Regions from separate parts of the Stappia sp. TSB10GB4 genome, predicted to be linked through region 2. Evidence: riboswitches for the same ligand, from Rfam matches in the RefSeq annotation. Region 2 holds a riboswitch; the other holds the start of a gene.
What was found. A riboswitch is a leader RNA that binds a small molecule or an ion and turns the genes downstream of it on or off. The one in region 2 is predicted to bind S-adenosylmethionine.

Region 1 (11,645 bases), on a different contig from region 2:
TGCATGGGGGACATGGCACGGGGCACGATACCGGGCATGGGGCCAGTTCGGGTGGCCGGCTGGGCCGCGCCTATCTGGCGGTCGCCCGCCCGGTGCTCGCCTCCAAGGCGCGGAGCTGGATCTTCCTGCTGCTGGTCGGCGTGGCGACGCTTGGCTCGATGGTGCTGTTCGCCACCAAGGACGTGACGGTCAAGCTGCTGCCCTTCGACAACAAGTCGGAACTCTCCGTCACCATCGACCTGCCGGAGGGCAGCACGGTGGAACAGACCGATGCGGTGGCGCAGGCGGCGGCGCGCATCGCGATGGCGCTGCCGGACGTGGTCTCGGCGACGACCCATGCCGGCACCGCCGCGCCCTTCGACTTCAACGGGCTGGTGCGCCACGCCTATCTGCGCCAGGAGCCGCAGCTCGGCGATGTCGCGCTGGTGCTGGCGCCCAAGGGCGAGCGCGAGCGGGCGAGCCATGCGGTGGCGCTCGACCTGCGCCAGAAGCTCGCCGCGCTCGACGTGCCGGCCGGCACGGTGCTGAAGGTGGTGGAGCCGCCTCCCGGCCCGCCGGTGCTGGCGACGCTGCTTGCCGAGATCTACGGGCCGGACGCACAGACGCGCCGGGCGGTGGCGGAGAAGGTGCGCGAGGCCTTCGCCTCGGTTCCCTTCATCGTCGATATCGACGACAGCTATGGCGTGCCGGCGCCGCGCAAGCGGGTGACTGTCTCCACCGACGAGCTCGACTTCTTCCGCGTGCAGGAAAGCGACGTCTTCGACACGCTGGCAATCCTCGGCGGCGGGCGCACGCTCGGCTATTCGCATCGCGGCGAGGGGCGGGCGCCGATCCCGATCCGGCTGGAGCGGGCGCGCGGCGACAAGGTGCTGGACGAGCGGTTTCTGGCGACGCCGATCCCGGCCGACGTGCTGCCCGGCAGCACCAGCGTCGTCGAACTCGGCGATGTGGTGAAGGTGCGCGAGGAGGTCTCCTCGCATCTCATCTTCCGCCACAACGGCCGCTTCGCCGACATGGTGACGGCGGAGCTCGCCGGCGACTTCGAGGCGCCGCTCTACGGCATGCTGGCGGTGCGCGACGCGCTCGACGCGATGGACTGGGGCGACCTGCCAAAGCCCGTCATCCGTCTCAACGGCCAGCCGGAGGACGAGAGCACGGTGACGCTCTTGTGGGACGGCGAGTGGGAGGTGACCTGGGTGACCTTCCGCGACATGGGCGCGGCCTTCATCGTGGCGCTGCTCGGCATCTATATCCTGGTCGTGGCGCAGTTCGGCTCGTTCCGCCTGCCGCTGGTGATCCTGACCCCGGTGCCGCTGACCTTCATCGGCATCATCGGCGGCCACTGGCTGTTCGGCGCGCCGTTCTCGGCGACCTCGATGATCGGCTTCATCGCGCTTGCCGGCATCATCGTGCGCAACTCGATCCTCCTGGTCGACTTCATCCGCCATGCGCACAGGCCCGACCAGTCCTTGATCGAGGTGCTGCTGGAGGCCGGGGCGATCCGCTTCAAGCCGATCCTGCTGACCGCGCTGGCGGCGATGATCGGCGCGGCGGTGATCCTGACCGACCCGATCTTCCAGGGCCTGGCGATCTCGCTGCTGTTCGGCCTCGCCTCCTCGACGCTGCTCACCGTTCTGGTGATCCCGGCGATCTACCGGGTGCTGCGCACCTAGCGCTTTTGCCGAAACGTCGATCCTGCGCGCGCTCCTCGTGGGCGCGCGCAGGGCCGTTTGCGACACTGCTCGAGGATCAAAATTCTGGCCCGGACACGCCGGCCGTGGCATAGGTGAGCTGCACCGCACACCGCCCGCCCGCCATCCGAGCCGATCCGCCCGAAAGGTCCTCGATTGGAATTCAGCTTCCCGCCCTACCGCATCGCCATCACCCATGCCGATGCCGCCGCCCTGCTGGAGGAGGTGTCCGCCCGGCTGCGGCGCGGCGAGGGCTTCGCGCTGGCGACGATCAATCTGGACCATCTCGCCAAGCTGCGCTGCGACGAGGCCTTCCGCGCCGCCTATGCCGCGCAGGACCTGGTCGTCGCCGACGGCAACCCGGTGGTCTGGCTGTCGCGTCTGGCCGGGCGGCCGGTGAGCCTGGTGCCCGGCTCGGACATGGTGGTGCCGATGGCAGAGGCGGCGGCGCAGGCCGGGGTGGGAGTGGCGCTGCTGGGCGCGACGCCGGCCGCGCTCGATGCCGCGGCCGAGGCGCTGACGGCGCGGGTACCAAGGCTCGCCATCGTCGCGCGGCTCGCCCCGCCGATGGGCTTCGATCCCAACGGCGCCGGCGCCGATGCGCTGATCGACGAGCTGGCGCGGTCGGGCGCGCGGCTGTGCTTTCTGGCGCTGGGCGCGCCGAAACAGGAGATTTTCGCCGCCCGCGCCCACCGGCGCCTGCCGCAGGTTGGCTTCGCCTCGATCGGCGCGGGGCTGGATTTTCTCGCCGGCACCCAGCGCCGCGCCCCGGCCTGGATGCGGGCCGCCGCGCTGGAATGGCTCTGGCGCATGCTGTCCAACCCGGCCCGGCTGGTTCCGCGCTATGTCCGCTCGGCGCTGACGCTGCCGGGGCAGGCGGTGGCGGCCTGGCGGCTGCGGCGGCGATAGGCCGGGCCGACAGGCCGTTGCAGTCCCCTCAGTTTCAGTTCCCTCAGTCGCCGGACGAGACGAGCTCGCCGGAGATCGCTTTCGCGATAAGCTCCCGGGTCTCCGGGATGCCGTAGAGCGCAACGAAAGACCCGAAGCGCGGCCCCTTCTCCTGGCCGAGCAGCAGCTTGTAGAGCGCCGAGAACCAGGCGACCGAGACGCCCGGCCCGCCGTCCGGGCTCTTCTTGCCCGGGTCCTGGTAGCGCTCGATGGCGCGGGCGACATCCAGCACCGCGTCCTGGATCGCCGATCCGTCCGCATCCTCGGGCAGGCTGGCGAGCTCGTCGTCGAGCGCCTTGAGTGCCTCCAGCTCGACCTCATCCGGCGCATGGAACACCTTGGCCGGCTTCACGAAATCCTCGAAGTAGCGGATCGCGTAGCCGACCAGCTCGTCGAGCTTCGGGTGGCTTTGCGGTGTCACGCCCGGCACATGGCGCAGGATCAGCGCCCACAGCACGTCCTTGGTCTGCGCATTGGAGGCGGAGACGAGGTTGAGCAGCATGGTGAAGGAGATCGGCACGTCCACCTTCGGCGGATGGCCGGAATGGATGTGCCAGGCCGGATTGGCAAGCTGCTGCTCCACCGGCATCGACGGATATTTCTCGGCGAAGGCGAAATACTCGTCGACCGCCTTGGGGATGATGTCGAAATAGAGCTTCTTGGCGGTCTTCGGCTTGGTGAACATGTAGAGCGCCAGGCTCTCCGGCGAGGCATAGGTCAGCCACTCGTCGATGGTCAGGCCGTTGCCCTTCGACTTGGAGATCTTCTGGCCGACCTCGTCGAGGAAGAGTTCATAGACGAAATGCTCCGGCGGGGTGCCGCCCAGCACCTCGCAGATCCGGTCGTAGATCGGCTGGTTGGTCAGGTGGTCCTTGCCGAACATCTCGAAATCGACGTCGAGCGCCGCCCAGCGGGCGCCGAAGTCCGGCTTCCACTGCAGCTTGACGTTGCCGCCGGTGACGGGGAGCGTCACGTCGGTGCCGTCCTCGTCCTCGAAGGTGACGGTGCCGGCCTTCGCGTCGACCGCCTTCATCGGCACGTAGAGCACGCGGCCCGAGATCGGCGAGATCGGCAGGAACGGCGAATAGGTCGCCTGCCGCTCCTCGCCGAGCGTCGGCAGCATCACGTCCATGATCTCCTGGTACTTCTCGGCGGCCTTGAGGAGGATCGCGTCGAAGCGGCCGGACTTGTAATAGTCGGTGGCGCTGGCGAACTCGTATTCGAAGCCGAAATGGTCGAGGAAGCGGCGCAGCATGGCGTTGTTATGCGCGCCGAAACTGTCGTAATCGCCGCCGAACGGGTTCGGCACCGCGGTCAGCGGCATGTGCAGATAGGGCTCCAGCGCGGCGCGGTCCGGCACGTTTTCCGGGATCTTGCGCATGCCGTCCATGTCGTCGGAAAAGCACAGCAGCCGGGTCGGGATACGGTCCTCGCTCAGCAGGCGGAAGGCGGTGCGCACCATGGTGGTGCGGGCGACCTCGCCGAAGGTGCCGATATGCGGCAGGCCCGAGGGGCCGTAGCCGGTCTCGAACAGCACCGGGCGGTCGATCTTCGCCTTCTCCACACGTTTCAGCAGCTTGCGCGCCTCCTCGAACGGCCAGGCCTTCGAGGTCCGGGCGGCCTCGACGACGGCGGGGGACAGATCGAGTTCGGGCAGCGAAGCTGTGGTCATGTGCGGACCGTTGTCTTTGTGTGGAATGGCAAGGGATGCCGGTCTGGCATACCGGTCTGGCGGCGCGCGAGACTAGTGCGTTTCCGGACGGAACGGAACCTTCGCATTGCAAAAAATCGCCGCAGCCGCCAAAGCCGGCGCAAGCGCCGCTTGCGCTCGCCCGGTCAGGGCATTAGGGGAAACGGCAACCGCCAACGGCAAGGTCAAGAAAGGTCCGCAGATCCGATGAGCGAACGTGTCAGCCTCCAGGAAGCCCTGATCTATGTGATGGTGATGGTGTCGGCCTCCGACAGCAGCATGACCGACAAGGAACTGCACTCGATCGGCGAGCTCATCAAGACGCTGCCGGTCTTCGCCAGCTTCGATCAGGAGCGCATCGTCGCCGTGGCGCAGGATTGCGGCGAGCGGCTGCAGGCCGAGAACGGCATGGCCGACACCTTCGCGGTGATCGCCGCCAGCGTGCCGGCGAGCTACCGCGACACCGCCTATGCGCTGGGCGTGGAGATCGCCGTCGCCGACGTGTCGGTGGCGCAGGAGGAACTGCGGGTGCTGCAGTTGCTGCGCGACGCGCTCGGCCTCGACAAGCTGACGGTTGCGGCGATCGAACGCGGCGCCCAGGCCCGCTTCCGCACCGCCTGAGCCGGCGGGCGCAGGAGACGGCCGGGAAGGGGCCCCGGCCGCAGGGTCAGGCGGGCAGCAAAGCCTGGCGCACAGGAAACTCCGGCGCACAGAAAACTCCGGCGGGCAGCAGGTCAGGCGGGCAGCAGGTCGCGGTCGCCATAGACCTGCGACCAGGGCACCGGCTTGCCGATATAGTATCCCTGCACCAGGTTGACGCCGAGGTCCCTCAGGATCTCCAGGGTCTCGAGATCCTCGACATATTCGGCGACCACCTTCACATGCATCGCCTCTGCCACCGCGACGATGCCGGCGACGATGGTCTGCTGCACCACGTCATGGCCGATATTGCCGATGATGTTGCCGTCGATCTTCAGCATGTCGACATCGAAGCGGCGCAGATAGCCGAACGACGACAGGCCGGAGCCGAAATCGTCGAGCACCACCTCGAGGCCGCGTGCCTTCAGCCCGGCGATCAGCTCCAGCGCGGTCTCCATCGACCGCACGGCGGAGGTCTCGGTGATCTCGAAGGCGAGCCGACCCGGCGCGATCGCCGCCGCGTCCAGCGCCGCCAGCAGGAAGTCGCGGAAGATCGGATCGCCGACCGACTGGCCCGACAGGTTGATCGACAGGTGAACGTCGTCGGGCAGGCCCGCCAGCCGCTTCAGCACGGTCTCCACCACCCAGCGGTCGACCCGGCTCATCAGCCCGTGGCGCTCGGCGGCGGCGATAAAGACGGCCGGCGGCAGCGGCCGGCCATCCTCGCTCAGCACCCGCAGCAGCACCTCGTGCCAGGGCGCGCTGGTGCCGTCGATCGGTGCCACCGGCATCAGGAACAGTTCGAAGCGCCCGCTCTGCAGCGCGGCCTGCACCAGTTGCAGATTGCCGATTTCCCGGAAGCGGGCCTTCATCTCGTCGTCGTCGGGATGGAACACCGACACGCGCGCGCCGCCCTTTTCTTTGGCGACGAAACAGGCCCGGTCGGCCCAGTTGATGACGTCCTGCACCGAGGGCGCCGAGGCGGCGAAGGCCTGCTGGTCGAGCAGGGCGACGCCGACGCTGGCGCCGACGGAAAAACACTCGCCCTGCCACACGAAGCCGAGCGCCTCGATCGAGTGGACGATCCGTTCCCCGAAACGGGTGGCGTCGGTCTCGGTCACCATGCCGGTCACGACGGCGAACTCGTCGCCGCCCAGGCGGGCGACGAAAGCATCCGGATCCATGCTGCGCAGCAGGCTCGCGATCTGCCTGAGCAGCGCATCGCCCGCCGCATGGCCGGCAAGATCGTTGACGACCTTGAAATCGTCGAGATCGACCAGCAGCAGGGCGGTGTTGCAGCCCTGGCACAGAGCGTTGCAGGCGCCGCAGGCCTCGATGCGGCTGCCGATCTCAAGCTCGAGCGCATGCCGGTTGGCAAGGTCCGTCAGCGTGTCCCGCAAGGCCTGCCGGCGCAGGCGCTGGTTCAACTGCGCCTCTTCGGTGACGTCGCGGGCGTTGACGACCACGCCGACGATCTCGCAATTCTCGCCCCGCAGCGGCTCCAGCCGCACCGAGACATGCGTCTCCGCTTTGCCCTCGCGCTCGCACGTGAACGTGTATCGCGCGACCCGTCCCTCGAAACAGCCTATGAGATGCGGCAGGACCCGCTCGTGAAAGGCCTCGTGGCCGATCACCTCGGCTACCGTCCGGCCGACGACCTCCTCGGTCAGGCGGTTCCACAGCCGGGCGTAGGACGGGTTGGCCCACAGATAGCGGTAGTCGGCATCGACCACGGCGAGCGCATCGGAGGTCTGGTTGATCACCTCGTCCTGCATCGACACGCGCTGGCGCAACTGGTGCAGGTCGGTGGTGTCCTCCAGCATCGAGAGGAAGCCGATCACCGCGCCGGCCTCGTCGCGAACCGGCTCGTGACGGATGCGCAGCAGCCGGCCGCGGGTGGCGCGGCGCAGGCCCCAACTGACCACCGACTGCGCCTCGCCGGCGAGCGCCGCCTCGATCTGCGGCCGGTCGCGCTCGAACACCGCCGGCCCGATCAGCTCGGCCAGGGTCTTGCCCACCACCTCGCCGCGGGTGAAGCCCTCCGTTTCGAGGAAGGTGGCGTTAACGTCGCGGACCACCATGTCGCGGTCGCAGAACAGGATGCGGATCGGCGAGGCATTGAAACACGCCTCGAAGGCGAGTTGATGCGGCTGCAACGGGTGCAGCGCCTCCGCGCCGGGCCGTCTCACCATCTTGCGCATGCGGGTTCCCCTCTGTCGACCCACTCGTTCCGCCCGATCCCCCGACCACATTCCCCGACACAATGGTAATTTCAATTTAACATATAGATTATGATTCGCATGTTTGACCGATCTTCCCTAGCGATTTTTTCCAAGGGTCACGTTCAGGGCAGGCACATCCTGCCGATCTCGAAGGAAAGATCCTGCCGGCCGCAAGGATGCACGCTCGATCTACGCAACGTGAGTTGCGATGATTGTCGCATATGCAACCAGTACGCGCGTCGATGCCGCGTCGGCGGCATGGGGAGGGGAGATCTCAGTTGAGGGTGCGCGCGGCGCCCGGGATGTCGAGCGAGAAGGCCGGGATGGCGACCTCGAAGCGCTCGCCGTCGACGGTCTCCATCTCGTAGCGGCCCTCCATCATGCCGGAGCTGGTGCGCAAGGGGCAGCCGGAGGTGTATTCGAACCGCTCGCCGGGGGCGAGCACCGGCTGCTCGCCGACGACGCCGAGGCCGCGCACTTCCTCCAGCCGGCCGAGCGCGTCGACGATGCGCCACTGGCGGGCGCGCAGGCGCACCGTGTCGAGGCCGAGATTGACGATGTCGATGGAGTAGGCCCAGACGAAGCGGCCTTCGTCGGGGCTGGACTCCTCGACAAGATAATGCGGCTCGACCGTTACCTGGATGTCGCGCGTCACCGCCCGGTACATGCGTCTCCTTTCGCCTCAGCGGCTGTTGCGGCCCGGCCCCGGTGGCGGGCGATGCGGTTGCAATCTAATCCGAAACCGGCGATTTTCCAGCCCCATCCGCAGCGGCGGCGCCCGTGCCCCGCCGAAGGAACCGCCCCATGTTCGACGCTCGCCTCAGGCCGCTGATCGACCCCATGCTGAACGCCGCCGGCCGGCGCCTTGCCGCCGCCGGGGTCAGTGCCGATGCGGTGACGCTTGCCGGCTTTGCCTGCGGCATGGGCGCGGCGCTGGCGATCTGGGCGGGAGCCCCGCTGCTCGCCGCGCTGCTGATCCTCGCCAACCGGCTGGCGGACGGGCTCGACGGCGCGGTCGCGCGCGCCCGTGGTCGCACGGATCGCGGCGGCTATCTCGATATCGTGCTGGATTTCTTCTTCTACGGGGCGGTGCCCTTCGCCTTCGCGCTGGCCGACCCGGCGGCCAATGCGCTCGCCGCCTGCGCGCTGCTGCTCGGCTTCTACATGAACGGGGCGAGCTTTCTCGGCTTCGCGATCATGGCGGAAAAGCGCGGGCTTGCGACCAGCGCGCAAGGGGCGAAGTCGCTCTATTATCTCGGCGGGCTGGCGGAAGGCGCGGATACGATCGCCGTCTTCCTCGCCTTCTGCCTGTTTCCGGCCGCCTTCGCGCCGATCGCCTGGGGCTTCGCGGCGGTCTGCGCGGTCTCGGCGACCGCGCGTCTCGTCATGGTGGCGCGGCTGCTTTAGGCTTTCTGGGCCATATCCAGCGCGGTCATGAGGTCGGCCGCGAGATCGTCCTCGTGCTCCAGCCCGACGGAGAGGCGCAGCAGCCCCTCGGTGATGCCGAGTTCAAGGCGCGCCTCTTCGGCGACCGACTGATGCGTCGTCGTCGCCGGATGGGTGATGAGGCTCCTGGCATCGCCCAGATTGTTGGACATCTTGACGATCTTGAGCGCGTTGGAGGCGAGGAAGGCGGCCGCCTTGCCGCCCTTCAGCTCCAGCGCCAGCATGGTCGAGCCGGCCTTCATCTGGCGGCGGGCCACCTCGGCCTGCGGATGGTCGGCGCGGCCGGGATAGATCAGCCGGGCGACCGCCGGATGCGCCGCCAGCAGGTCGGCAAGCCGCGCCGCGGTGCGGGTCTGGCGCTCGACGCGCAGGGCCAGCGTCTCCAGCCCCTTCAGCATCACCCAGGCGTTGAACGGGCTCATCGACGGGCCGGTATGCTTCATGAAGGGCATCACCTCGTCGGCGATCCATTCCTCGGTGCCGAGCACCACGCCGCCAAGGCAGCGGCCCTGGCCGTCGATATGCTTGGTGGCGGAATAGACGACGATGTCGGCGCCGAGCGCCAGCGGCGACTGCCAGATCGGCGTGGCGAAGACGTTGTCGACGATCAGCTTGGCGCCGACCGCATGGGCCATCTCGGCGACGGCGGCGATGTCGATCACCTCCAGCGTCGGATTGGTCGGGCTTTCCAGGAAGCAGGCGACCGTCTCCGGGCGGATGGCGGCGCGCCAGGCGTCGAGATCGGTGCCGTCGACCAGCGTCGAGGAGACGCCGAAGCGCGGCAGCAGGGTCTCGACGATATAGCGGCAGGAGCCGAACAGCGCCTTGGCCGCGACGACGTGGTCGCCGGCCTTGCAGCAGGCCATCAGCGCCAGGTTGACGGCGGCCATGCCGCTGGCGGTGGCGCGCGCCGCCTCCGCCCCTTCCAGCGCGGCGATGCGGGTCTCGAACATCGCCACGGTCGGGTTGGCATAGCGCGAATAGACGAAGCCGGGATCATCGCCGTTGAACCGCGCCTCGGCCGCCTCGGCCGTTGCGTAGACGAAGCCCTGGGTGAGGTACATCGCCTCGGACGTCTCGCCATAGGGGGAGCGTGTCGTTCCGCTATGCACCAGGGTCGTCTCGGGGTGCCAGCCGTGCCTGTTCGTCGTCATGCCGTTCTCCAGATGCAAAAACCCCGGCCGCGATGGGGCCGGGGTCTTTGCAACCCGGCCTGTTTAGCGACTTGTTTAACGTGGCTGCAAGCCGGCCGGCTCAAATCACCACGGAATTCGACAATCCTGATAGTCCAGCGCGCCAGCCGCGTCAACGGTCCTTGCATGGAACGGGCCGCCCGAGGGCGGCCCGTTGTTGTCGGAGTTGGGCCACCCGAGGGCGGCCCGTGGTTGCGGGAAGCTGGAGGGCTCGGCGGCCGCGCCTCAGGCGGCGCGCACGGTGCGCAGGAACTCGGCGACCCGGCCGCGCAGCAGTTCGGACTGCCGGGCGAGCTCGCTCGCCGAGGACAGCACCTGCGAGGAGGCGGAGCTTGCCTCCTGTGCCGCCTGGGTGACGCCGACGATGTTGGACGTCACCTCGCCCGCTCCTTGCGAGGCCTGCTGGACGTTGCGGGCGACCTCGGTCGTGGTGTTGCCCTGCTCGCCGACGGCAGCGAAGATCGCGGCCGAGATGTTGCTCATGTCCTCGATGGTGCGGCCGATGCCGGAGATCGCCTCGCTGGCCTCCAGCGTCGAGCTCTGCATCGACTTGATCTGGGTCGAGATCTCGGCGGTGGCCCGCGCGGTCTGCTCGGCGAGGCCCTTGACCTCGTTGGCGACGACCGCGAAGCCGCGGCCGGCCTCGCCGGCGCGCGCCGCCTCGATGGTGGCGTTGAGGGCGAGCAGGTTGGTCTTCTCGGCGATCTCGTCGATCAGGCTGATGATGGCGCCGATCTGGTCGGCATTGGTGCGCAGGTCGTTCATCCGGTCGGTGGTGCGGGTCGCCTCGCTGACGGCGCGGCCGGCGACCTGGCGCGACTGGTCGGCCTGACGGCCGATCTCGCCGGCGGAGCTGGCCAGTTCCTCGACCGCCGAGGCGACGGTCTGCACGTTCATCGCCGCCTGCTCGGCCGCCGCCGCGACGGAGGCCGACTGGGAGCTGGTCTCCTCGGCGGAGGCGGTCAGCGTGCCGGCCGCCGCCTGCAACTCGGTCGCCGCCGACGAGACGATGTTGACGATCTCCCCGACCGCGTTCTCGAAGTCGTCCGCCATCTGGTTGAGCGCCGCCTTCTGCCGCTCGGCGGCCAGCACCTTGGCCTGTTCCTGCTCCGCCCGCATCTGGATCGCCTCAAGACCGCTGGCGCGGAACACCTCGGCCGCCTTGGCGATGTCGCCGACCTCGTCCTTTCGGTCCTCGCCGACGATCTTCACGTCGTAATTGCCGCGCGCAAGCTCGCCCAGGGTCTCGTTGATCATGCGGATCGGCTTGGCGATGCCGGTCTGACCGATCAGGATGCCGAGGCCGAGGCCGACGATCGTCGCGCTGGCCATGACGATGTAGAGAAGGATCTCCTTGGACTGCGCGACCTTCTGGATATCGTCTTCCAGATCGTTCGCGCGGCTGATCAGCGTGGTCGTCTGCTCGGTGACGATGGCGCGCGCTGCCGTGGCGTGTTCGCCGCTTCCCAGCGCGAGATCGGCCAGTTGCCGGTCCTGCTCCGGCGTCGCGGTGCCGCGAACCTGGCTTGCGAGGGCCATCGTCTTTTCGGACGAGGCGACCAGCCTGGCGACGGCCGGTTCGGCTTGCCGCAGGAGAGCCTGGACCTCCGGCGACGTCGAGGAGCGGATCGTGTTGAGATAACCAGCGATCCGCGCGACGTCCTGCCGGTAGTCCTCGCTCACGGTCTTGATGAGATCCTCGCGCGGCTCGGCTGCGGCCAGCAGTTCCGCGCGGTTGATGGAGAGGATGAGCTGATTGAGCCGCGCCGAGGCGACAGCCTGGTCGGAAGCCTGAGCGGCATATTCGGCGTCAACC
Region 2 (11,645 bases):
TGGCCGAGGTGCCGCGCATCGACACGCGCAAGCGGGTGTTCCAGCCGGTGAAGGGCGAGATCCCGTCGCCGCTCGCTCCGCCGTCCGGCTGTCATTTTCATCCGCGCTGCCCGCATGCGAAGCCCCGTTGTCGCGAGCAGGCGCCTGCCCTTCGCGAGATCGCGCCGGGCCGCATGTCGGCCTGTCACTTGAACGATGGCTGAGGCCATGCCGGGGGCAGGGGAGGCGACCCTTTTCGAGGTGTTGCGGCCGGACCGGCTTGCCGCGCCGCTCGTCCTCGACAGCCCGCATTCCGGAACGATCTATCCGTCGGACTTTGCCCCTGTCCAGCCTTCGGAGCGCTATCGCCGGGCGGAGGATATGTATGTCGACGAGCTTTTTTCCGCCGCGCCCGCCCTCGGCCTGCCGCTGCTGAAGGCACTCTTCGGTCGCATCTATTGCGATGTGAACCGCGCCTTCGACGATCTCGATCCGGCCGTTCTCGATGACGCGCAGGGGCTGGATCTTGCTCCCTCCGGCAAGGCGCGGCTGGGCAAGGGGGTCGTCTGGACCGCGACCCCGCCCGATGGCGCGCCGCTTCTGGCCGGTCCCTTGCTTCGAACCGACTACCTGGCGCGGCTGGAGCGGTGCTGGCACCCCTATCATGCGACGCTGGCAGAGCTGCTCGGCGAGATCCGCGCAGCGCATGGCCGGGTCTTCCACCTCGATCTCCATTCGATGCAACCTGTCGCCAATGCCATGCACGAAGATGCGACCGGCTCGCTGCGTCCCGATATCGTGCTGTCGGACCGGGAGGGAACCAGCGCCACCGCCGGTTATCTGGAGGTGGCCCGCGATCTGCTGCTCGGCCTCGGCTTTTCCGTGAAGGTCAACGATCCCTTCAAGGGTGCGGAGATCCTGCGCCGTCATGGCGACCCGGCGCGCGGCGTGCATTCGCTGCAGATCGAGATCAACCGCGCGCTCTACATGAACGTTGAGCACTACGGCAAAACCGCGCGGTTCGACGACACGAGGCAACGGCTTTCGGCCTTTCTCACTTCCTTGCGGGACTGGGCTGCAAAAAGCAGCGGTTGAATTTTTCCGGCAGACAGGGCACCAGAGCGCAGCGGTGGCTCCGCCGCACTCCCTCACGTCCCGCACACGGAACGCCGTTTCATGAAGACCGGCCTGTCGCGCCCGAAGCATCAAATTCGCTGGCTCCTGCTGGAAGGCATCAGCCCGACCGCTCCCGCCCTGCTCGATCAGGCCGGCTACACCAATGTCACCCAGCTCAAGGCGGCGCTCGATCGCGAGGCGTTGATCGAGGCGCTGCAGGGCGTTCATATCGTCGGCATCCGCTCGCGGACCCAGATCGACGAGGCGATTCTCAGGGAAGCCGGCACGCTGGTCGCGGTCGGTTGTTTCTCCGTGGGAACCAACCAGGTCGATCTGGTCGGCAGCAACCGTCGCGGCATCCCGGTCTTCAACGCGCCGTTTTCCAACACCCGCAGCGTGGCCGAACTGACCATCGCCGAGATCGTCATGCTGATGCGCGGCGCCTTCGCCAAGTCGATGGCCGCGCATAACGGGCGGTGGCTGAAGACGGCCGCTGGCAGCAACGAAGTGCGCGGCAAGACCCTCGGCATCGTCGGATACGGCAATATCGGCTCGCAACTGGCGGTGCTCGCCGAGGCGATGGGCATGCGCGTGGTCTATTACGATCACGCCGACAAGCTGCGCCACGGCAATGTCGAGCCGACTGCCTCACTCGGGGAACTGCTCGCCGTCGCCGATGTCGTGTCCCTGCACCTGCCGCAGACACCCGAGACCCGTGGCATGATCGGCGCAGCCGAGATCGCCGCGATGAAGAAGGGCGCCTATCTCATCAACAACGCCCGTGGCACGGTGCTGGACATCGACGCGCTGGCGCAGGCCCTGCGCTCCGGTCATCTGGCCGGCGCCGCCGTCGACGTGTTCCCGAGCGAGCCCAAGTCGAACGACGAGGAGTTCGTGTCTCCCTTGCGCGGGCTCGACAACGTCATCCTGACGCCGCATGTCGGCGGCTCGACGGAGGAGGCGCAGGAACGCATCGGCGAGGAGGTTGCCCGTCGTCTCATCGAATATTCGGACGTCGGCTCAACGATCGGTGCGGTGAACTTTCCGCAGGTGCAACTGCCGAAGGGCACCCGCAACACCCGCTTCATTCAGGTGCAGCGCAATCTTCCGGGCGAACTCGGCAAGCTCAATGACCTCTTCGCCCGCTACGAGATCAACATCGCGGCCCAGCATTATCAGACCGACGGCGAGATCGGTTATGTGGTGCTCGACGCCGACGGGCCGGTGGAAAACGCCGTGGAGATCCTCGAAGAGATCCGCCGCCTGTCCGGCACCATCCGCGCACGGCTGCTGAACCGGGTGTGAACGCGCAAGGCGGCCGGAACCGACCGGCCGCTGTTGTTCTTCAATGAAAAATTGCTAGGCTTGCGACAACAGGGCGGCGGCTTCGCGCTGCCGGCCTTTCGCCGCCGCCTGCCTCAATTCCGACGCAGGCCCACAGGATAGGTTGGGAGTTGGGCTCGTTCCCGCCCCCTGTGACTGCAGGCACTCCCGTTCCGCCAGCCAGCCGACCCGCATGACCCACATTCTTCCCATCGCTGCGTTGCTCGTCGGTTCTGCGCTTCTGCTGCTTGCGGGCGGCCTTCAGGGGCTGCTTCTGCCTCTGCGTGGCTCCTTCGAGGGCTTTTCCGACAATTCGCTCGGTCTGCTCGGCACCGGCTGGGCGGTGGGCTATATTGCCGGGTGCCTGCTGACCCCGATCATCGTCAGCCGGGTCGGCCACATCCGGGCGTTTGGCGTGTTCTGCTCGCTCGCCTCCATCGTCGTGCTGCTGAATCTCGTCTTCATGACACCCTGGGCCTGGATCCCGCTCAGGGCGCTCTCCGGCTTCTGTTTCGCCGGCGCCGCGATGGTGGTGGAAAGCTGGCTGAACGAGCGGGCCAACCCGGCCACGCGCGGCCGCATCTTCGGCATCTACACGATGATCAATCTGGGCGCGACCACCGCCGGCCAGATGCTGCTGACCCTGGGCGATCCGGCCGGCTACCTGTTCTTCGTGATCGGAGCCATGGTCTATTCCTGCGCGCTGCTGCCGACCGCGCTGTCGACCGCCGCTGCCCCGCAGCCGCTCTCCCAGGTCCGCCTCGACATCCGTTCGCTGTGGCGCAACTCGCCGGTGGCGGTGATCGGCGTCTTTCTCGTCGGCATCTCCAACAGCGCGTTCGGGACGCTCGGCGCCGTCTATGGTCGCCAGGTCGAATTGTCCGTGTCCTCGATCGCCACCATGATGTCGGTGGCGCTGCTCGCCGGTGCGCTCATACAGGTCCCCGTCGGCATGCTGTCCGACCGTATCGACCGGCGCATCGTGCTGATCGGCATCGCCATTGCCGGGTTTCTCGTGGGCATGGCGCTGACATTCGGCGAGGCGCTGTCGCCTCTCGCCATCATTTCCCTCGTCGCGGCGTTCGGCGGCATGATCTATTCGATGTACCCGGTCATCGTCGCTCATGCCAACGACCACTCGCCGCCGGGGGAGTTCCTCAAGACCAGCGGCGGCCTGCTGCTCCTGTTCGGCGTCGGTTCGATCGTCGGCCCGCTGCTGGCGTCGGTGATGATGACCATGACGCGGCCGCAGGGCCTGTTTGCCGTCACCTCCGCGGCCCATGCGCTGATCATCGGCTTTTCGATCTGGCGCATGACCCAGCGCGCGCCGCTGGCGCCGGAGGAGAAGGAGGAGTTCGTCGCCATGGCGTCGGGCGTGCGCTTCTCCACCCCCGAGACGCTGGCTCTCGATCCCCGCGCCGAGGACGACGAGGGCACCTCCCGCGACGCCGCTTAAGGTCACGAGGATGCTTGCCTCTTGCGAAAGAGCCCGCCGCGTGGCATAGAACGCCCGTCATCAAGAGAAGGGCTGGCGCCCTCGCCAACCTGCCCGACCGGGCAAGGTGGTCTCCCTGACACTGAAGACCGGGTCAACCGGTCCGCGTTTTGGGGATGTGGCCGCATCATGCGGCAACCAAACGGTCGTTTGATCCGCGCCAGTCCTCCTCGGGAAACCGATGGAGGATTTTTTATGTCCAGAGCAACGTCCGGTGCCTCGCTGATTGGGCGCCCGCCCGCCGATCCGGCTGCCTCGTGCCGTGCCGCCAAGCGGCACGCCCCGTTCGCGGCAACCCTGAAACTGGCGGAGATCCGCGTTCTGGCGGCCGGATTGAAGATGCGCGCCACGTGCCTGGGGCTCGACCGGGATTGCAGACAGCCCGGCCTTGATGATGCGGAGCGGGCTCGCCGGCTTGCGGATCTCGAACGCTTGTGGGCGGGCGGATGCCGCAAGGCGGTCGACGAAGTGCTGTTCCGCGACATCGCCGCCCGCCATCCGGATCTCGCCATGGCGCTACGGGCGCGGCTGCGCCGCCGTCAGTCCTCGTCTTCCGCCGGCACCGGGATCGGACGTCCCTGATCGTCCACGGCGACGAAGGTGAAGGTCGCATCCGTCACCTTCTCGCGTCGTCCGTGGCGATGGCGCAGCGCCCATGCCTCGATGCCGATCTTCATCGAGGTGCGGCCGACGCCGGTCACCCGGCAATAGACGCAGAGGACGTCGCCGACATGCACCGGGCGGATGAAGGTCATCCGCTCGACGGAGATTGTCACCACGCGCCGGCGCGCCCGCTGTCCGGCGGCGATGCCCCCGGCAAGGTCCATCTGCGACAGCACCCAGCCGCCGAAAATGTCGCCGGCCGCGTTGGTGTCGGCGGGCATGGCCATCGTCCGCAGCGTCAACTCGCCTGTCGGGGTTTCGATGGTCTCCTGGTCGTTCACGGGCGAGATCTCCTGTCTGGTCGCGGAATCGCGGGATGGACCCTCGACAGCCTATCGCTGCTTTGCCTCCTTGCGAAAGAAAAAGCCCCCGGTCCGCGAGGCGGGCCGGGGGCTGGGATGCTGCCTGGCAGGGTCGGTGGCGGTTCCGTCTCAGGCGGCTGCGACCTCATGCAGGAACCTGTCGATTTCATGCCTAAGGGCGTCGGTGTTGCGGCTCATGGCGCCTGAGGCGTCGAGGACGTTGTCGGCGGCTGAGGAGGTGCTGTCGACGGTATTGGCGAGCAACTCCATGTTGCGGGTGACGGCGCCGGTGCCCTCGGCCGCCTGCTGGACCGAGCGGGAGATGTCGCTGGTGGCGGCGCCCTGCTGCTCGACGGCGGAGGCGATCGATGCGGTGTAGCCGTTGACGTCCTGCATGATCTGGGCGATCTCGCCGATGGCGGCGACGGCCTCGCCGGTCGAGCCCTGGATGGCGGCGATCTGGGCACCGATCTCCTCGGTCGCCTTGGAGGTCTGGGTGGCGAGCTCCTTGACCTCGGCGGCGACGACGGCGAAGCCCTTGCCGGCCTCGCCCGCCCGCGCCGCCTCGATGGTGGCATTGAGGGCGAGAAGGTTGGTCTGTTCGGCGATCGCCTGGATCAAGGAGACGACCTCGCCGATCTTGTTGGCGGCGGCGGCAAGACCGGCGACCTTCTCGTTGGTCTGACGGGTGCCCTGGGTGGCCTGATCGACGACCTGGGTGGTCTGGCCGACCTGCCGGGAGATCTCGGCGATGGAGGCGGAGAGTTCCTCGGCGGCGCTGGCGACGGTCTGGACGCTGTCGGTGGCGATCGAGCTTGCCTGGGTGGTCTCGCTGGCGCGCTCGGCGCTTTCCTGGGCCGAGGAGGAGAGCGCCCGCGCGGTCTCGTCCAGCCCGTTCGCCGTCGCGCTCACCGTCCCGATCAGCGCCTGCACCTTGTCCCGGAAATCCGCGATCAGGGCTTCCGTGCGGGCCTGGCGGGCGGCGCGGGCCTGTGCCTCCTCCGATTGCGCACCTTCCAGCCGCTGGCGTTCGATGGCGTTGTCGCGGAAGGTCTCGACGGCACGCGCCATGTCGCCGATCTCATCGCGCCGCTCGTCCATGCCGGCATCGACCGAGGTGTCGCCGGCGGCAAGACGGGCCATGACGTCGGTCAGGCGGGCCACCGGACGGGCGAGAGCTCCGGCGCCGAGCCAGACCACCGCCAGCACCGCCAGCAACAGGCCGAAGCCGATGGCCAGCATAGTGTTGCGTGCCGCCACGGCGCCGGCAATCATTGCCGAATAGGGCACGTCGAGGGTGACGTACCAGCGTTCCTCGACGCCGGGGAACGTCACCGGCACGGCAGTGAGGAAGCGGTCTCCGACAAGGCTCTCCGACTGGCCGGCATCCGCGGCGCGCAGCAGCTTCAGCACCTCGCCATCCTCGACCTTCTTGCCGAGCAGGTTTGTATCCGACGTCGAGACCCAGAGATCGTCACCGCCGATGAGCTTGACTTCACCCTGGCCGAAAGGCCGGTTGGCGGACATCTTTTCCACGATGTCGGCCAGCGACAGATCGGAGGTGGCGATGCCGACGGCCTTGTCACCCTTGCGCACCACCCAACTGATGGTGGTCATCAGCACGTCCTTGCCGTCGATCGGATAGGTATAGGGCGGGGTGATCAGGGAGCGGTTCTCGCGGACCGGCATGTCGTACCAGCCTTCGGTTCCGGCCTCCTTGGTCATGATCAACTGCTCGACCGCCACCTTCTTGTCCGCGCCGAAGTAGAAATACGGAACGAACCGCCCGTTGGCGTCGGAATACTTGTGGTCCTTGAACTCGGCATCACGGCCGTCGAGGCCGTTCGGCTCGAAGGCGAGCGTCATGCCCACCAGGTTGGGATTGCTCTCGACCGTGCGGATCATCAGATCGCCGAGCCGGTCCCGGTCGGTCATGCCATTGGCGATGAGCCCCTCGACCGCGGCGGCGGCTGTCTTGGCGACGGTCAGCGAGCGCGACACATCGCCTGACACATCTGCCGCATAGCCCGACAGCAGCGCCTGGGCTTCCCGTCTCGCATCTCCCTCGGCCGTTGACGACATCACCATGGAGCCGGCAAGGCTGACGCCGATGATCGAGACGGAAAACAGAATACCGGCGCTCACCAGCAGCTTGTTGCGGATCGACAGGTCGGAAAAGCGCATTACGAAACCCCCAGCAGGCCCCTCGGGAATAGTTCTGGCCTTATGCCTAGCGGAGGCTGCGTTACTATCGGCTTAATTCCTGAGTAGTGATGGATTAATGTGACAATTGCGGTCAAGTTGATTCGGCGCTGACCCTAAGTGCGCGAAGCAGGTCTTCGCTATCCATTCAGAGCGCCGGCTCACATCAAAGTCGTTGGGACGAGTGGAGAATTCCACGGCACACCTGGCCGGCCGCGGCTCTATTGCCGGACAGCTTCAAGGTCGATGCGGATGTCTACCTCGTCGCCGACGAAGCCGTTCTCGACCGCATAAATCATGCCGAAGTCGGAGCGGCGCAAAACCGTTCTGGCGCTGATGCCGACAACATGGGTGTCGCCGAACGGGTAGGGGCCGATCTTGTTGAGCGTGACATTGAGCGTCACCGGCCGGGTCACGCCCCGCAGGGTGAGGTCGCCGATGACGGTCCCGGTCGCCTCGGTCTCGGCGCGCGCGTCCGTCATCCGGAAGGTGATGCGCGGATGCGCGTCCGCGCTCAGGAAGTCGTCGGAGCGCAGGTGTCCGTCGCGCCGCTCGTCGTTGGAAAAGACGCTTGCCGTCTCGATGGCGACCGACAGGTCGGAGAGTTCCCGCGTGTTCTCGTCATAGGTGAAGCTGCCCTCGCCCTTGAGGAACAGGCCCCAGGTCGGCGCGTAACCGATATGCATGGCGTTAAAGACGATGGAGAAGTGGCTCGGATCGATGACATAGGTTCGCGGTTCGGCCCGGGCGGGCAGGGCTGCGGTCAGGGCTGCGGTCAGGGCTGCAAATGCGACAGCGCAAGCGGCGATGCGGGCAGGCTTGAACAGGGACACGTGCGGCCTCCTCCCTTGTGGTCCTGCCGGATCATATAGGCGCGCGGCCGACAACAGCGAGGGCAAGGGCGAACGGATCTTGCCGGCTCAGGCGTTCCACAGCCAGGCGGCGCCGCGAACGCCGGAACTGTCGCCATGCACCGCCTTGCGGATCGGTACGTCATACTGGTCGGAGAAGACGTGCCGGCCGATTTCCCGCGGCAGCAGGTCGTAAAGTTCCTCGATATTCGACATGCCGCCACCGAGCACGAAGACATCCGGGTCAAGGATATTGGCGACCATCGCCATCGCACGCGCCAGTCGCGACGCGTAGCGGTCGAGAGTGGCGGCCGCGGCGGCCTCGCCGGCGCGTGCCCGTTCGATGATCTCGTGACCCGTCAGCTTCACTCCGCTCGCCTGCTCATGGTCCCACTGGAAGCCCGTGCCTGAGCACCACCGGTCGATGGTGCCGCGCTTGCCGGTCCAGCAGTCGGGACCGGGAAACTCCTCGTCGGTCATCCAGGGCACCGGGATGTTGCCCCATTCGCCGCCGATGCCGTTGCGGCCGCGATGCGCCCGTCCGTCGATGGCGATCCCTGAGCCGCAGCCGGTGCCGATGATGATCGCATGCACCACATGCGCGCCCTTGCCGGCGCCGTCGGTGGCCTCCGAGACCGCCAGGCAGTTGGCGTCGTTCTCGATGCGAACGGGCCGTGCCAGCGCCGCTTCCAGGTCGCGGTCGAGCGGCATGCCGTTCATCCAGGTGGAATTGGCGTTCTTGACGAGGCCGGTCGCCGGCGACAGCGAACCGGGGATGCCGAGCCCGATGGTGCCCCTCCGGCCCGTTGCCGCCTCGGCGGCTTCGACCAGCCCGACGACGGCACGGATGCAGCCGTCATAGTCGTCGCGCGGCGTCGGCACGCGCAGGCGAAAACGCTCCGAACCGTCCGCCTCCAGCGCGATGATCTCCATCTTGGTCCCGCCCCAGTCGATGCCGAGGCGAAGTGGCGCGGTGTGCGGATCTGTCATGAAGGCTGTCCGGTCGCGGGTGTGTGGGGCACGGCGGGACTTTCGCCCCGCCCGAGTCGCGCCGCGATCATAGCAAGGTGGGACCCGTGCGCCCAAGGTGGCGTCTGGCACCGGCTGCGCCGGGGAACGTGTTCCGTGCTCGGGCCGGCGCCCCGGCGCAGCCTCAGCCGGTCAGGGCGGCAGGTTCCTTCAGCGAGAAGCGGGCGACAACCTGGCCATGATCGGAGGCGTCGCGGTTTTCGCGTACGCCGGGAGCGCTGCTGTCGACCAGGTGGTCGTTGAATACCTGCACATAGTCGAGATCGCCGAGGGCGGCGCGGTTGCGATAGTAGAATTCCTGGCTGAAGAAGATGTGGTCGAGCGTGCCGTATGCGCCGTTGTAGATGTGGGTCGTCATATCGCCGTGCTCGCTGCGGCGCAGGTGCACGCGCGCCGCATGGTAGAGTTCCACGTCCCAGAAGGCGCGCTTGACCGCCATGTCGCGTTCGTTGCGCCAGGGCGCCTCGCCGGCAACGACTTGGGTGGTCACAGCGTCGGTTTCGTCATTGAGATCGCCGACGACGAAGACCGGGCGGCTGTTGTCGCGCATGGCGCGCAGAAGCTCCCGGCGCAGGGCGAGTGCCTCGCCCGCCCGCAGCACCTGCGATGCGATCTCGCCGCTGGCACGCTCGAGGAACAGAAGGTTGGCCGCATCCGCCGCAGGCGATCCCTCCGGCAGGAGCGGTCGCTTCGACTTGAGGTGGGTATTGAAGAGCAGTGCCGGCACCCCGTCCGCAAGGGCGATCTCGACGATGGCGATCGGTCGGCTCGTTGCGGTCAGACGGTAGGAAAAGCCCAGTTCCCTGCCGAGTTCGATGGGGTCGGCCGAGAGGTCCTGCAGCCGGCGGTGCGCCAACGGAACGGTACGGCCGAGATAGCCGAGCCCGGGGCTCGGATCGTCCGGCCGGGATTTGTCATTGGGAAAGTGGAGCACGCTGGCAAACGGCGGCTGGGAAAGACCACGCACCGCGACCAGGGCGGCATGGCGCTCGGCGACCGCCTGCAGCGCCTCGGCATGGAACACCTCCTGAAGGCAGACATGGTCGGCGTCGAGCCGAACGAGTTGCTCGGCCAGCCACTCGACCTTGCGCGCGAAGGCGGCGCGGGAATAGCGATTCCAACTGCCGTCCGGTTTGCGGTAGTAGTTGGTCTCCGGATTGACCAGATTGCGCGCATTGAGCGTGGCGACCGAGAAGCGCGTGCGGGCCATTTAGCACCTCCTGATTGCGCGGGCGGACCTTCGCACTTTGAGCGGGCGCTGCCGCTGCGTCAATGGCAGAGGTAGGCTTGCGCAGGCCATGTCGACAAACGATCCCCGCCCCGGGTTTGGGGTGCGCACTCCTGTCATTTTCCGCGATTTCAGGGATGCATGGCGCGCGCGGGCGGACTAATCTCTGCCTCCCGATCCGCTTGCCGGCCCGGTCGCCTTGTCGCAGGCGCCCCGCCCGAAAACACTGCAACAAACAATCCCCTGGGAGGATACATGACGATCTGGAGCAAACTCGCCATTGCCGGCCTTGCCGCGCTCGTGCCGCTGTCCGCGTCCGCCGAGACGCGGGTGACCTACAAGTCGGCCTCCGCCGGCACGTCCTACTACCAGATGGGCGTGCAGATCGCCGAGGCGATCAAGGCCGGTACCGATGGCGGCATCATCGTCACGCTGGAGGAGAGCCAGGGTTCGGTGCAGAACGTGATGGAAGCGGCGGTGCGCCCCGGCAACTACGTCTTCACCACGCCTCCGGGCCTCGTCGGCCAGGCGCAGGGCGCCAAGGGACCGTTCGACGGCAAGGGCAATCCGAAGTTCGATGAGATCCGTGCGCTCTTTCCGATCCCCTCGCTGACCATGCATTTCGTCATGTCGGCGGACAGCGGCGTCACCGACTTCGCCGGCATGGAAGGCAAGAGCATCCTGATCGGCAAGGGTACGTTCGGCGCCACGGAAGGCGCCAAGTATCTCGAACTCTTCGGCCTCAAGGACAAGGTCAAACTGGCCGACGTGGAACTGTCCAACGCTGGTGCTGCGCTCAAGAACGGCCAGATCGACGGCTTCGTCACGGCCAGTTCCTGGCCGGCGCCGAATGTCATCGAGGCGGCGGCCGGCACCGGCGTCACGCTGCTGTCCCTGTCCGACGAGCAGGTCGCCGAGACCAAGCGGACGAAAACGGTGATCCCGGCCGGCACCTATGCGGGCCAGGACCAGGACGTCGTCACCACCTCGCTGGACGTGGTCGCCTACACGACCACCGCGATGGACGACGATACCGCCTATCAGTTGACCAAGACCTTCTGGGAGCAGAAGGAGAAGATGAGCGCCGACGCGCCGTGGTGGGCGGGTGTGACGACGGATATGCTGGCCAGCATTTCCGGCAAGATCCATCCGGGCGCGCAGCGCTATTACGCAGAACAGGGCGTGGCCCTGACCGACGCGCAGAAATAAGGCGCAGGCGGCCGCCATACGCTCGGCTGGCCTTTGGCACGGTTGCGGCCCGGACACCCGTCCGGGCCGATGGTTTTTGATCCTGCCGCACCGTTTTCGGCGCGGTCGGGCAGTTCACCAGGACGGCGTTCATGTCTCTTTCGGCCCGGCTGTTCTGGGCAGCGCTCGGTGCGCTGTCCATCGGCTTTCACCTGTGGCTGGTCTTCACCGGCCTGGTGCCCAATCTCGTCAGCCGGCCGTTGCACATG

Region 1: it holds a riboswitch for S-adenosylmethionine, as region 2 does, so the genes downstream of both, TSB10GB4_RS05505 (O-succinylhomoserine sulfhydrylase) here and TSB10GB4_RS06580 (hypothetical protein) in region 2, are expected to answer to the same signal.

What each region holds. Positions count from the first base shown of each region.
Region 1 covers NZ_FYAV01000032.1:4,662-16,306, reverse strand. The annotation lists gene TSB10GB4_RS05540 (efflux RND transporter permease subunit) at 1-1,673, shown strand, start outside; gene TSB10GB4_RS05535 (WecB/TagA/CpsF family glycosyltransferase) at 1,848-2,600, shown strand; gene TSB10GB4_RS05530 (lysine--tRNA ligase) at 2,644-4,311, opposite strand; gene TSB10GB4_RS05525 (tellurite resistance TerB family protein) at 4,537-4,950, shown strand; gene TSB10GB4_RS05520 (bifunctional diguanylate cyclase/phosphodiesterase) at 5,064-7,169, opposite strand; gene apaG (Co2+/Mg2+ efflux protein ApaG) at 7,465-7,857, opposite strand; gene TSB10GB4_RS05510 (CDP-alcohol phosphatidyltransferase family protein) at 7,995-8,597, shown strand; gene TSB10GB4_RS05505 (O-succinylhomoserine sulfhydrylase) at 8,594-9,790, opposite strand; SAM riboswitch at 9,833-9,912, opposite strand; gene TSB10GB4_RS05500 (methyl-accepting chemotaxis protein) at 10,055-11,645, opposite strand, start outside.
Region 2 covers NZ_FYAV01000036.1:42,467-54,111, reverse strand. The annotation lists gene TSB10GB4_RS06600 (ABC transporter ATP-binding protein) at 1-203, shown strand, start outside; gene TSB10GB4_RS06595 (N-formylglutamate amidohydrolase) at 208-1,074, shown strand; gene serA (phosphoglycerate dehydrogenase) at 1,156-2,400, shown strand; gene TSB10GB4_RS06585 (MFS transporter) at 2,612-3,874, shown strand; SAM-I-IV-variant riboswitch at 3,927-4,065, shown strand; gene TSB10GB4_RS06580 (hypothetical protein) at 4,109-4,495, shown strand; gene TSB10GB4_RS06575 (acyl-CoA thioesterase) at 4,453-4,803, opposite strand; gene TSB10GB4_RS06570 (methyl-accepting chemotaxis protein) at 5,008-7,062, opposite strand; gene TSB10GB4_RS06565 (YceI family protein) at 7,302-7,913, opposite strand; gene TSB10GB4_RS06560 (ROK family protein) at 8,001-8,921, opposite strand; gene TSB10GB4_RS06555 (endonuclease/exonuclease/phosphatase family protein) at 9,085-10,170, opposite strand; gene TSB10GB4_RS06550 (TAXI family TRAP transporter solute-binding subunit) at 10,444-11,397, shown strand; gene TSB10GB4_RS06545 (TRAP transporter fused permease subunit) at 11,529-11,645, shown strand, end outside.